3 regions of the Pseudoalteromonas sp. SWXJ133 genome follow, and region 2 is predicted to be linked to each of the others. Evidence: predicted binding sites of a transcription regulator. Region 2 holds the regulator's gene; each other region holds the start of a gene.
What was found. The regulator sigma-54, encoded in region 2, starts transcription at its own class of promoters, with help from an activator protein. The targets are predictions, from matches to a motif close to GTTGGCACGNNNNTNGNNT.
Positions count from the first base shown of each region.

Region 1: the regulator sigma-54 is predicted to act here: its motif matches at 2,627-2,645, upstream of I6F40_RS16190 (DUF1328 domain-containing protein).
Region 3: the regulator sigma-54 is predicted to act here: its motif matches at 2,045-2,063, upstream of I6F40_RS17170 (EF-hand domain-containing protein).

Region 1 covers NZ_JADYXJ010000025.1:36,317-40,587, forward strand. The annotation lists gene I6F40_RS16175 (sodium ion-translocating decarboxylase subunit beta) at 1-116, opposite strand, end outside; gene oadA (sodium-extruding oxaloacetate decarboxylase subunit alpha) at 130-1,911, opposite strand; gene I6F40_RS16185 (OadG family protein) at 1,923-2,165, opposite strand; gene I6F40_RS16190 (DUF1328 domain-containing protein) at 2,685-2,858, shown strand; gene I6F40_RS16195 (hypothetical protein) at 2,917-3,108, shown strand; gene I6F40_RS16200 (YcxB family protein) at 3,241-3,708, shown strand; gene csrA (carbon storage regulator CsrA) at 3,759-3,950, opposite strand; gene I6F40_RS16210 (aspartate kinase) at 4,042-4,271, opposite strand, start outside.
Region 2 covers NZ_JADYXJ010000003.1:116,473-120,743, forward strand. The annotation lists gene lptA (lipopolysaccharide transport periplasmic protein LptA) at 1-63, shown strand, start outside; gene lptB (LPS export ABC transporter ATP-binding protein) at 60-785, shown strand; gene I6F40_RS03430 (RNA polymerase factor sigma-54) at 855-2,354, shown strand; gene hpf (ribosome hibernation promoting factor) at 2,381-2,668, shown strand; gene ptsN (PTS IIA-like nitrogen regulatory protein PtsN) at 2,673-3,125, shown strand; gene rapZ (RNase adapter RapZ) at 3,144-3,989, shown strand; gene I6F40_RS03450 (HPr family phosphocarrier protein) at 4,032-4,271, shown strand, end outside.
Region 3 covers NZ_JADYXJ010000028.1:48,112-52,382, reverse strand. The annotation lists gene trkA (Trk system potassium transporter TrkA) at 1-1,018, shown strand, start outside; gene I6F40_RS17180 (EF-hand domain-containing protein) at 1,100-1,315, opposite strand; gene I6F40_RS17175 (calmodulin) at 1,400-1,612, opposite strand; gene I6F40_RS17170 (EF-hand domain-containing protein) at 1,752-1,964, opposite strand; gene I6F40_RS17165 (flagellar brake domain-containing protein) at 2,430-3,083, opposite strand; gene I6F40_RS17160 (TrkH family potassium uptake protein) at 3,125-4,271, opposite strand, start outside.

The DNA.
Region 1 (4,271 bases), on a different contig from region 2:
AAGCCTTTAGCTATCGCTAAAAACAGTAATAAACACCCTACCGCAATCATAATTAACGATGGGATTGTAAAGTTAGCAATGCCGGTCGCATTCCAGAGGTTTAAAATACCGTCCATCCTCTATTTGCTCCTAAGCTAATGCAATCATAGCGTCGCCGGTAGTTACGGCATCGCCTTCACCAACCAACACTTCGGCAATAGTTCCGGTATGCATTGCGCGTATTTCGGTTTCCATTTTCATGGCTTCCATAATAATCACTACATCACCTTCGTTAACAACTTGCCCAGCTTTTACCTTAATCTTAAAAATATTACCGGCTAAAGGTGCGTTAAGTGTTTCACCTGATGCAACTGAAGCAGACTGAGGAATGTGCTCAGAGTCTTTTAATGTTACTTCTTTTAGCTCACCACCTTGCGCCACTACTACGTCGTAAACTTTACCATCTACTTTTACGCTGTATTGCTCAGCTTTAACGCTGTTATTATTTGATCCTGATTTTGGTGCTGCCTTATTGCTCTTATCTTCAACGGTAGGAATAGGCTCAAATGCATCAGGGTTATTACGATTTTTAATAAATTTCAAACCAACCTGCGGAAATAATGCATAAGTTAGTACGTCATCAATTTGCTCATCAGCAAGTGTTAAACCTTGCTCTTGTGCTTCTTTTAATAATTCAGCTTCAAGCGTTGCAAGCTCTGGTGCAATGTTATCTGCAGGGCGACAAGTAATAACCTCTGCTCCATCAAGCACACGCTCTTGTAGCTCTTTATTCATTGGTGCTGGTGTTAAGCCATATTCACCTTTTAATACGCCAGCAGTTTCTTTAGTAATTGTTTTATAACGCTCACCGGTTAGCACGTTAAGTACTGCTTGAGTGCCTACAATTTGCGACGTAGGTGTTACTAAAGGTAAAAAACCAAGATCTTCACGTACCCGTGGGATCTCAAGCAAAACTTCATTAAGCTTATCTGCCGCGCCTTGCTCTTTAAGTTGGTTTTCCATGTTTGTAAGCATGCCACCAGGTACTTGAGCTAGTAAAATACGACCATCAACCCCTTTTAAGCTACCTTCAAATGCCGCATATTTTTTACGTGCATCTCTAAAGTAAGCAGCAATTTCTTCTAGATGATTTAAATCAAGGTCAGTATCGCGCTCAGTTCCTTCAACTATCGATACAATAGTTTCAGTTGCTGTGTGTCCGTAAGTCATACTCATAGATGAAATAGCGGTATCAAGCATATCAATGCCTGCATCAATCGCTTTTTGATAAGTCGCAGTACTTAAACCAGTTGTAGCGTGGCACTGCATAGCAATAGGAACCGACACGGTTTCCTTAAGTGCTTTAATTAGTTTTTCAGCATCGTACGGCTTTAATAAACCCGCCATATCTTTAATACAAATTGAGTGACAGCCTAAATCTTCTAATTGCTTAGCAAGAGTCAGCCACATATCAAGCGTATGAACAGGACTTACCGTGTACGAAATAGTACCTTGAGCATGTGCGCCTACTTTTATAGCCGCTTTAATCGCTGTTTCTAGGTTACGTACATCGTTCATTGCATCGAAAATACGAAATACGTCAACGCCATTTTTATGTGCGCGTTCTACAAACTTTTCAACTACATCATCAGCGTAATGGCGGTAGCCTAATAGGTTTTGACCGCGTAATAGCATTTGCTGTTTAGTATTAGGCATCGCTTTTTTAAGCGCACGAATACGCTCCCAAGGATCTTCGCCTAAATAACGAATACACGAATCAAATGTAGCACCGCCCCACGATTCAATAGACCAATAACCTGCATCATCTAGCTTGCTAGCAATAGGTAGCATATCGTCTAGGCGCATACGTGTTGCGAGCAATGATTGGTGCGCATCGCGTAATACCAATTCTGTTAATTTTAATTTAGCCATGTGTGTGCCCCTTATTTATTATTTGATTTGTACTGAGCAATGGCAGCACTAATAGCAGCGATGTGCTCATTAGGCACACCTTGAGATTTAAAAGACGGTGATTTAGCTGGTGATGCCTCTGGTTCGCTATAGCGCGTCACCAAATTAGACATAAGCGTTACTGCACCAATTAATATCGACAGAAATACAAACACCCCAACCATACCAGTTAGCATTAAGCTACCAGCCGTTGTGAGTAGAGCACCTATATCCATTTTTCTCCCCCTTGAAACCCATATCGAAAATAAAAAATCGATTTAATTAAATATTTATTCACTGGATAATAACAAAACTAGTCGCTTTGTCTACATCTTGTAAATTGGTAAAACCAATTAAACTATAAACAACATAACACTCAACAATTTTACATGCCATAACTCAGCAATCATGCGCCCTACAATACATACAGAAAATAACGACTATAGCTAATAGTTATATGGAAGTTGTTAATTAACTATTCAACTTAATAAAAATAACCACCAAATTTTATAATAAGTACAAAAACACACATCAATTGTTAATTGGTCTTACCAAAAATATTATTTTTAGTGAATATTTACCGGTAACTTGTAACAGTGTGAATAACTTACATAATAAAGCGTAAAAATTACTAACTAACTAATAACTAAAAACACAGTTAAAAACCATAACTAGCTGATATAAAACAAAAATAAACTTTGGCATATAACTGGCATTAGTTATTGTGAGCAAATTTGATAACCAAGGAGAAAACAATGTTACGCTGGACAATTACATTTTTAGTTATTGCTTTAATCGCTGCAGTGTTAGGTTTTGGTGGCATCGCAGGTGCCGCAGCTGGTATAGCAAAAATTATATTTTTTATCTTTTTAGTACTTTTAGTGATTTCATTAGTTTCAGGTGCACTACGTGGTAAATCACCCAGGTAGATAAAGCATTCAACTAACAAACACTAAAATTTAATTAATACTTACAAGGAATTACATTATGAATTCAACAACTGTAAAAGCAGCACTAATCGGTCTATTCGCAAGTTTCTTCATCATGGGTTGTGAAGACAATCATGCAGAAGACGCAGGCGAACGTATTGACGAAGCAGTAACTGACGTGCAAAACAAAGTAGAAGATGCATGTGAAAATGTTAAAGAAGGCGTAAACGCTGAAGAAACTAACTGTTAATTCTTCTTGTAACGCTAAAAAACGGCCTTAGGGCCGTTTTTTTGTGTCTGTAATAAAATCACTGACTATAAAGCTGCTCATTTAGCGGTTAGCTTGTTAAAATAAAAAAAACGATATTTAAAGCAAGGCAATATGGCATTTACAACAACCTACACACTAGATAAACCTTACTTTTACGAGTGCTTTGACGAGTCACTCCCCTACAGTAAGCGCGCCAAACCTAAGTACTTTTTACTTGTACTCCTCGTTGCGCTTGGTTTATTTGGCATTTATGTTTTAAACGATCATTACTTAGGATCGTTTATGATCATGCTAGGTGTACTAGAGTGCGTCGCTTTTTACTATCGCAGACCTTGGTGGGTAACCAGACAAATGCTCAGCAGAGCGTCAGGCTCTGAGGTAACACTTACCTTTGATGAAGAAGGCATTAAGTCGGCTAATCATTACAAAAGTTTTGAGCTAACTTGGCAAAACATAAGCGAAGTAATAGATACTCAGCAAGGTATTATTATTAAAAATAAAAGCGGAATGCAGTACATTTCAAAACAAATACTAACCCCTGAAATACTCGCTTTTATAAACAAAAAAGCCACTCAGTGAGTGGCTTTTAGTCTAGTTGAGCTAATTACTCAACTACGTATACGTGTTGATTAAGCATTGCCCGGATTAGGGTTCGACTTTTCAGCTTGTATGCGCATGTAAATCTCTTCACGATGCACTGATACGTCTTTTGGTGCATTAACACCGATTCGAACTTGATTTCCTTTAACACCTAGAACAGTAACTGTTACTTCGTCACCAATCATTAGGGTTTCACCTACTCTACGAGTTAGTATTAGCATTCTCTTGCTCCCATGTTCCAATAAAAATTATAAGATTCCGCTTAAACATACTAATGAAAATTAGACTGAAAAGTAAGTAAAAACTCTCAATCTATCCATTTTCTGTTAAAAATGCTTTGTGTAATGCACGAACTGCCAACTCTAGGTACTTTTCATCTATTAAAACTGAAATTTTAATCTCAGAAGTCGAGACTAAAACCACATTAATATTTTCCTGCGCTAATGCATCAAAAAATAAACTTGCTACACCAGAATGCGATTTCATACCCATTCCAACAGCAGAAACTTTAGCGACTGTTGGTAATCCGCTTATATTTTGAG
Region 2 (4,271 bases):
CACACTATTTTAGTGCCTATCGAAACTAAAAAAAGTAAAAAAGACGATAAAGGTCAGCCATGAGTACATTAAAAGCAGAACTATTAGCAAAGAGCTATAAAGGTCGTGAAGTTGTCAAAAACGTCGGCCTTGAAGTCAAAGCAGGCAGTATTGTTGGTTTACTTGGTCCTAACGGCGCAGGTAAAACCACCACGTTTTATATGATTGTGGGACTTGTACCTAGCGACAAAGGTAAAATTTCTATCGATGATAACGATATTACTCTTTTACCTATGCATAGTCGTGCTAGATTAGGCATTGGCTACTTACCACAAGAGTCTTCAATTTTTAGAAAACTGACTGTTTATCAAAACTTAATGGCAATTTTAGAAACACGCAAAGAGTTAAATAAGCAAGCCCGAGAAGACACGCTCGATAAATTATTAGATGAATTTAGCATACAACACATTCGTGATAGCCAAGGTATGGCATTATCGGGTGGCGAACGTCGCCGCGTGGAAATAGCACGTGCGCTGGCAGCCGATCCTAAATTTATATTATTGGATGAACCATTTGCAGGTGTTGACCCGATTTCGGTATTAGATATAAAGAAAATAATAGAACATCTCAAAAATCGTGGGATTGGTGTATTGATTACCGATCATAACGTAAGAGAAACCCTTGATGTTTGTGAAAAAGCCTACATTGTTTCTCATGGGGAGCTGATTGCATCAGGTACTCCAGAACACGTATTAAATGATAAAACAGTACGCGATGTTTACTTAGGCGAGCAATTTAGGCTGTAACATTTACGCCATGTCTTTAAGCATCTGCTAGTATTAATTATAACAACATAAAAGGATTGTTAGAGATACATGAGGCAATCACTACAGCTGCGCATGGGCCAGCAACTTACAATGACTCCACAGCTGCAACAAGCTATTCGTTTGTTGCAACTCAGTACATTGGATCTCCAGCAAGAAATACAAGAAGCTCTCGACAGCAACCCGCTATTAGAGGTTGAAGAGGCAGATTATTCAGAAGACGCTGCAGGTAAAAACGAGCAAAAAGCTGATACCGATGACATAACTGTTAGCGCATCTGCCGATGATGCTCCAAGCGAATATGAACAAGATAGTGGTGAAGCACTTGCAAAAGACACGCTAAGTGACGACATGGCTATGGATGTTAGCTGGGATGAGTACATGAGTGCCGCCCCTGCAGCATCATCAGGTCCAATGCCTGAAGACGAGTCAATATACCAAGGCGCCTCTACTGAAACGCTCCATGAGTATTTAATGTGGCAGTTACAACTAACGCCATTTAGCCCTACAGACGAAGCTATTGCTATTGCGATTGTAGAAGCCGTCGATGATTCAGGTATTTTAACACTAAGCTGCGAAGAGATTTTAGAAAGCTTTAATCAAGAAAACGAAGATGATAACGAAGTCGAACTTGATGAAATTGAAGCTGTATTAAAACGCATCCAACTGTTTGATCCTGTCGGTATTGCTGCGCGTAGTTTACAAGAGTGTTTGTGTATTCAGCTTAACCAGTTTGACAAAGAAACACCTTACATTAATGAAACAAAAATGATTTTAACCGAGCATATTGATTTATTAGCTGCTCGTGACTATCGTACATTAATGAAGAAAACTAAGCTCAAAGAAGAAGAGCTTAAAGAAGTAATGACATTAATACATACTCTTAGCCCTAAACCTGCAGATACTATTGTAAGAGAAGAATCTGAGTATGTTATTCCTGATGTGTCAGTTAAAAAAATAAAAGGCCGCTGGGTTGTTGAACTAAACCCAGATAGCATGCCTAAAATTCGTGTTAATAGCCAATACGCAGCAATGTCTCGCACTGTAAAATCCAGTGGTGACAGCCAGTTTATTCGCTCGCATTTACAAGAAGCTAAATGGTTTATTAAAAGCTTAGAAAGTAGAAATGACACGCTATTAAAAGTAACCAATTGCATTGTTAAGCAACAACAAGGCTTTTTTGAACACGGCCCTGAAGCCATGAAACCAATGGTTTTAAATGATGTTGCTGAAATGGTAGAAATGCACGAATCAACGATTTCGCGCGTAACAACCCAAAAGTATATGCACACACCCCGTGGTATATTTGAGCTAAAATACTTTTTCTCAAGCCATGTAAGCACCGAAAACGGTGGTGAATGTTCATCTACGGCTATACGTGCTCTTATCCGAAAATTAATCGCTGCAGAAAACTCAGTAAAACCATTGAGTGATAGCAAAATAGCGGATATATTGGCTGAGCAAGGAATTAAAGTAGCGAGACGCACAATCGCAAAATATCGCGAATCTCTGTCTATTCCACCGTCAAATCAACGTAAAAGTTTGATTTAAGACGCTAAACTAAGAGGGTAATGCTTATGCAACTAAACTTAACTGGTCGCCACGTAGAATTAACCGATTCACTAAGAGACTATATTAATACTAAATTTGCGAAGCTAGAAAGACACTCTGATCATATTAATAATGTTCATGTCATTCTCGATGTAGAAAAATTAAACCAAAAAGCAGAAGCCACGATACACGTAAGCGGTGCTGAGCTATTTGCCTCTACAGAACATCAAGATATGTATGCCGCCATTGACTCGTTGATCGACAAGCTCGATCGACAAGTAATTAAACACAAAGAGAAGCTTGCTCGACACTAATATGATGAAATTAAGCTCACTTATATGCCAGGACTGCAGCAAAGCTGCGGTCCTTTTTAATAGCAAAAAAAGAATTTTAGAGTTCATTAGCGAACTTGCTCACGACAAACTTCCGTACCTACCGCAACAAGATATTCTTAATGCTTTAATGAGCAGAGAAAAATTGGGTAGTACAGGTATAGGGCGTGGCATTGCCATTCCTCATGGAAGAATGAGCGGTGCAGAAGAGCCTTTGGCTTTAGTACTCGTTAGCGAAACTCCAATAAATTTTGATGCGATCGATAATCGCCCTGTTGATATTTTCGTCGCACTCATCGTACCAGATGGCGATAACCAGCAGCACTTAAAGACTCTAGCAACCATTGCTGATAAACTAAACAACAAAGATTTTTGTAAACAGTTACGCAGTGCAAAATCAGATACTGAGCTTTACCAAGTTATTGTCAATCAATCATAGTTTTATAAAGGGTGTTAAATGGAGTTAATTATCATAAGCGGCCGTTCTGGTTCTGGAAAGTCGGTTGCTTTACGCGTTGTAGAAGATTTAGGTTATTATTGCGTAGATAATATTCCAGTTAACTTGCTTCCTTCATTAGTTCGCAGTGTGTCTGATAGCTACGATAAAATTGCTGTTAGCATTGATGTGCGTAACATCCCTAAACAACAAGATGAATTTAACGATATTCTTGAATACTTGCCAGGCTTTGCAAACCCTACGTTATTTTATTTAGATAGCGACGATCAAACATTGATCAAACGTTTTTCTGAAACTCGTAGATTACACCCACTATCAATTGACTCGTTGCCTCTTGATTTAGCCATCAAAAAAGAAAAAGAATTACTTGATGTATTAATCACTCGCGCCGACTTTATGATAGACACGACTGATTTGAGTGTTCATCAACTTGCTGAATCTATTCGTGAAAAGATTTTAGGTAAAAAAGATAAGCAACTGATTGTCACGTTTGAATCATTTGGTTTTAAATACGGCATACCAAAAGAAGCCGACTATGTATTTGATGCACGCTTTTTACCAAATCCACATTGGGAACCTGAATTAAAACCTTTAAATGGGTTAGATCAACCCGTTAAAGATTATTTGGCCAATCACAGCATTGTGCAAAAATTCACATGGCAAATTCAAACATTTGTACAAACGTGGTTACCGCACTTAGAGCGAAATAACCGCAGTTATTTAACTATTGCTATTGGGTGTACAGGCGGACAACATCGCTCTGTATATTTAGCGCAAACCATCGGTGAAAGTTTTGCAATGACACATCCCAATGTAAAAATTCGCCATCGCGAACAAGAAAAATAATATAGCGGAATAAGAACCTGTTCAGCTTAGGTAGAGTAAATTATGCATTGTGAAGACACTTTTTTAATAAAAAATAAATTAGGATTACACGCCAGAGCTGCTACCGTGCTTGCCCAGTTGGCAGTGCAGTTTGATGCTACAATTACATTATTTCAAGACGACAAAGAAGCGGCAGGCGATAGCGTACTTGCACTAATGTTACTTGAAAGTAGCCAAGGCAAAGAAGTAAAAGTTGTATGCAAAGGCCCCGATTCTGAGCAAGCTTTGCATGCTGTTGGAGAA
Region 3 (4,271 bases), on a different contig from region 2:
TCATTACATTGCTCCCGAAGCACTGGTCACTAAGTATATTCGCCGTCTAATTGACTACCCTGGTGCTCTGCAAGTATTGCAGTTTGCCGATGGTATGCTCTCGTTAGTGGCCGTAAAAGCTTACTATGGGGGTTTATTAGTAGGTTATGCGTTATCTGCACTTAAAGAACACATCCCTAATGTAGAAACTCGTGTTGCCGCTATTTATCGTCAAGGTAAAGCAATAAAACCATTGGGTACCACCGTTATTGAAGCCGATGACGAAGTATTCTTTATTGCCGCTACAAAACATATACGCGCAGTAATGAACGAGCTACAAAAACTTGAGCGTTCGTACAAAAAAATTATGATAGCTGGTGGCGGTAACATTGGGGCAGGCCTTGCCCGCTCACTTGAAAAAAACCACACCGTTAAACTAATTGAACGCAGTAAAGAACGTGCCGAGCAACTCTCAGAAATGCTCGATAACACGGTCGTTTTTTGTGGTGACGCATCTGATCAAGAACTGCTCTCAGAAGAGCATATTGAACAAGTCGATGTATTTATTGCCGTAACCAACGACGATGAAGCAAACATTATGTCGGCCATGCTTGCAAAACGTATGGGCGCACAAAAAACCATGGTACTTATTCAACGTGGAGCTTACGTTGATTTGGTACAAGGCGGCGAAATAGATATTGCCATATCGCCACAACAAGCAACTATATCAGCGTTATTAACGCACGTACGCCGTGGTGATATTGTTAACGTGTATTCACTGCGTAAAGGCGCAGCGGAAGCCATTGAAGCGGTTGCTCATGGTGATGAAAACACATCTAAAGTGGTTGGTCGTGCGATTGCCGACATAAAACTTCCTGCAGGTACAACCATTGGGGCGATAGTACGTAATGACGATGTGTTGATAGCTCACGATGATACAATTATTATGTCGGGCGATCATGTCATCATGTTTTTAATCGACAAAAAACACATTACCGTTGTAGAAAAACTATTCCAAGTAAGTGCTATATTCCTTTAACTAGTTACTCTAATTAGTTAATTTAATACACAAAAAAGCCGCTGACTAAGGCGGCTTTAATGGAGTATGCTTAAATATTGATTACTGTACTTTTGAAAACTCTTCTTTAGAGATTTCACCATTACCATCAGTATCCAAATCATCAAAAATCTTTACAAGCTGAGGGTTAACCTTTGCTTCTTCCATTGTAATAGCACCGTTACCATCTGCATCAAAAGAGGCAAAATCTACTGCGGCATATGCTGCTGATGAAGATGCTAAAACGATAACTGCAAGTGTTGTATTTAATGTTTTCATAATAATATTCCTAGTAATATGGGAAGTCCTTTTCAAAGATCCCTGACTGTGAAAAATGTTTAATCTGAAAAGATTAATTAGTAATTAGTAATTAGCGAATTCTTCTTTAGAAAGCTCGCCGCTACCGTCGGTATCTAGCTCAATAAATTCAGCCATTAAATCTGTATCGACTGCCGCTTCGCTTGGGCTAATTGTGCCGCTACCATCGATATCAAGGCTGTCAAAATCTGATGCTGCAAATGCAGCGGAAGAAGATGCTAGTACTATAAGTGCTAATGCTTTATTTAAATGTTTCATAACTTAATCCTTCAATGTTCTATCAAAAAAATTGCTTCGTTTAACTTAAAACGTAATTTTTCACTTCCTTGTTATCCTCTTTCGTAAGCTCCCTTGCCTACTTAGGTGTCTTTGGCAACTCAGGATAAATACTTTTCAATTAAGCTTCTGAAAATTCTTCTTTTGATAACTCACCATTTTGGTCAGTATCAAGCTCAGAAAACATGCTCATTAGCTTTGCATCTACTGATGCTTCTGCTTGGCTAATTGTGCCACTGCCGTCTACATCCAGTGTGTCAAAATCTGTTGCAGCAAAAGCGGCTGAAGAAGATGCAATAGCGATAAGTGCTAAAGTTTTATTAATGCTTTTCATAATATGTATCCTTCAAATTTATGTGTGTGCGATTAAGTATTTCACTTTGAATCACGATTTCGTTCAGTACACTTAGACTATTACAACTTAGATGCCAACATTTAAAAGTTAATAATTTTCAATAAGTTAAATTCAAAACGTACAACAAGAAGGCGTTTTTAGAATAATTATTGTTGCCCTTTAGCAACACGTTTTAAAGGGTTTACATTAAAACCATTAAAAACATATAGTTATGTTTATATAAAAAGATACATCTTTAAATGTATGGTTTTAAAAAGAGGGATTTTAAACAATAATTGAGGTAAATTTTAATGAGGTAGCTTTAATAACAAAAAATAATCTGTAAAAAATAATACGTAATCAGTTGTTTTATTTAAATAATAATTTTAATTATGGAAGAGAAAAAAAACATTTTATAAATACTGACGTAAAATGCCTTTTTGTTGCAAATAAGCGAAAAACTATTTATTCAACGGTGGGCTCAAGCGCAGAAGGGTCTATAAAATGCTCTTTCATAAAGGCTTTCATTTCATCCTCGCTTGCTAGTAGCTTAATTCCACAGTGCACGCCTGCGGCATGCTCTTTAACACTGCAGATTTCACCCTCAAAATCTTTATCACGACTGTTGAGTATTACAGTGCATTGCATATCTTTCAGGTTTTCATCCTGCTGAGCGCCTCTAACATCAAACATTATACCAGTGAGCGAAATATCTTTAATAATGCCTTCAAGTACTCTGTCGTCACTTAGTTTTAGTTTTGCGGGTAATAAGGTAGGTATACGCGTTTGCGAGCGTAGCGCAAATAGCTGCACTTGCTTGGGGAAATGAATAAATATTAGCTTTGTCGGGTGAAACGCTATTGACATAATTTGCTGCCGAAATGCAATAACTTGTCCTCCAATTAACGCCCTTACAATAACGGAAACCCCATCATTCAAATAATCACCGGCTTTAACTAATCGTTTGGCGTTTGGATAGTTTAAAATAATAAACTTATCATCTAGCAAGCCAATAAACTCTGTTTTTAAGCGTTTACTATCTGTTGGAGTGAGAATTTCCAAATCTACCATACTGCCGCTAACTAACTTATGCAGTTTATCTAAATTTGTTACTAACATATGTTTCCTCCAAGATATTAGTAAAGATTAGGTTATAAGTTTTATCCACGCCAAAAAGTAGGCGTAAATAGCACTAATAAAGTAAATATTTCTAAACGACCAAACACCATTGCAATGGTAAGCAACCATTTAGCACCATCGGTTATAGCCCCATAATGCGACGCTACATCCCCTAACCCAGGCCCTAAGTTATTTAAACAAGCCGCAGTGGCTGAGAACGCCGTTATGTTATCCATACCCGTGCCCATAAGCGCTAACATAATAATAATAAATACCAACGCATACGCAGAGAAAAACCCCCACACGGCTTCTACTACTTTGTCTGGCAGCGCCTTTCGACCCAGCTTGATTGAATATATAGCTCGTGGGTGCACTAAACGATTGAGCTCACGCACCCCCTGTAAGTAAAGTAAGAACACGCGCACTACTTTCATACCACCACCGGTAGAGCCTGCACAGCCACCAATAAAGCTCGAAAATATAAGTAAAATAGGTAAAAACAAAGGCCATGTTGAAAAGTTATCAGTAGCAAAGCCAGCTGTTGTACTCATTGAAACAGCTTGAAATAATGCCTGATCGAGGGTTTCATCGCCATTTGCAAATATTTCATTAGAGGAAAGTACGGTAAAACAAATAACCACCAGCGCTAATTGAATACACAAAAACACCTTAAACTCAGGGTCTCGAATATAAACTTGTATGTTACGACTAGCTACTGCGGCGTAATGCAGGGAGAAGTTAACAGCGGCAATAATTAAAAAGAACACACAAATAAAGTTAATTACAGGGCTGTCAAAGTGCCCCATGGAAGCATCGTAAGTAGAAAAACCACCTATCGCCACCGTTGAGAATGCATGACATATCGCATCAAACCACTCCATACCTGCTGCCCAATAAGCCAGCATACAAGCAATAGTCAGCGACACATAAATATACCAAAGGTGCTTTGCTGTATCGGCAATTCGCGGGGTCATTTTAGAATCTTTTACAGGCCCAGGTATTTCTGCACGATATAACTGCATACCACCAACACCAAGCATAGGTAGTATAGCGACAGCGAGTACGATTATACCCATACCACCAAACCACTGGAGTTGCTGGCGATAAAACAACACCGATTTGGGTAAATACTCAATACCAGTAAGTACTGTAGCGCCGGTGGTTGTTAAGCCAGAGAATGCTTCAAAC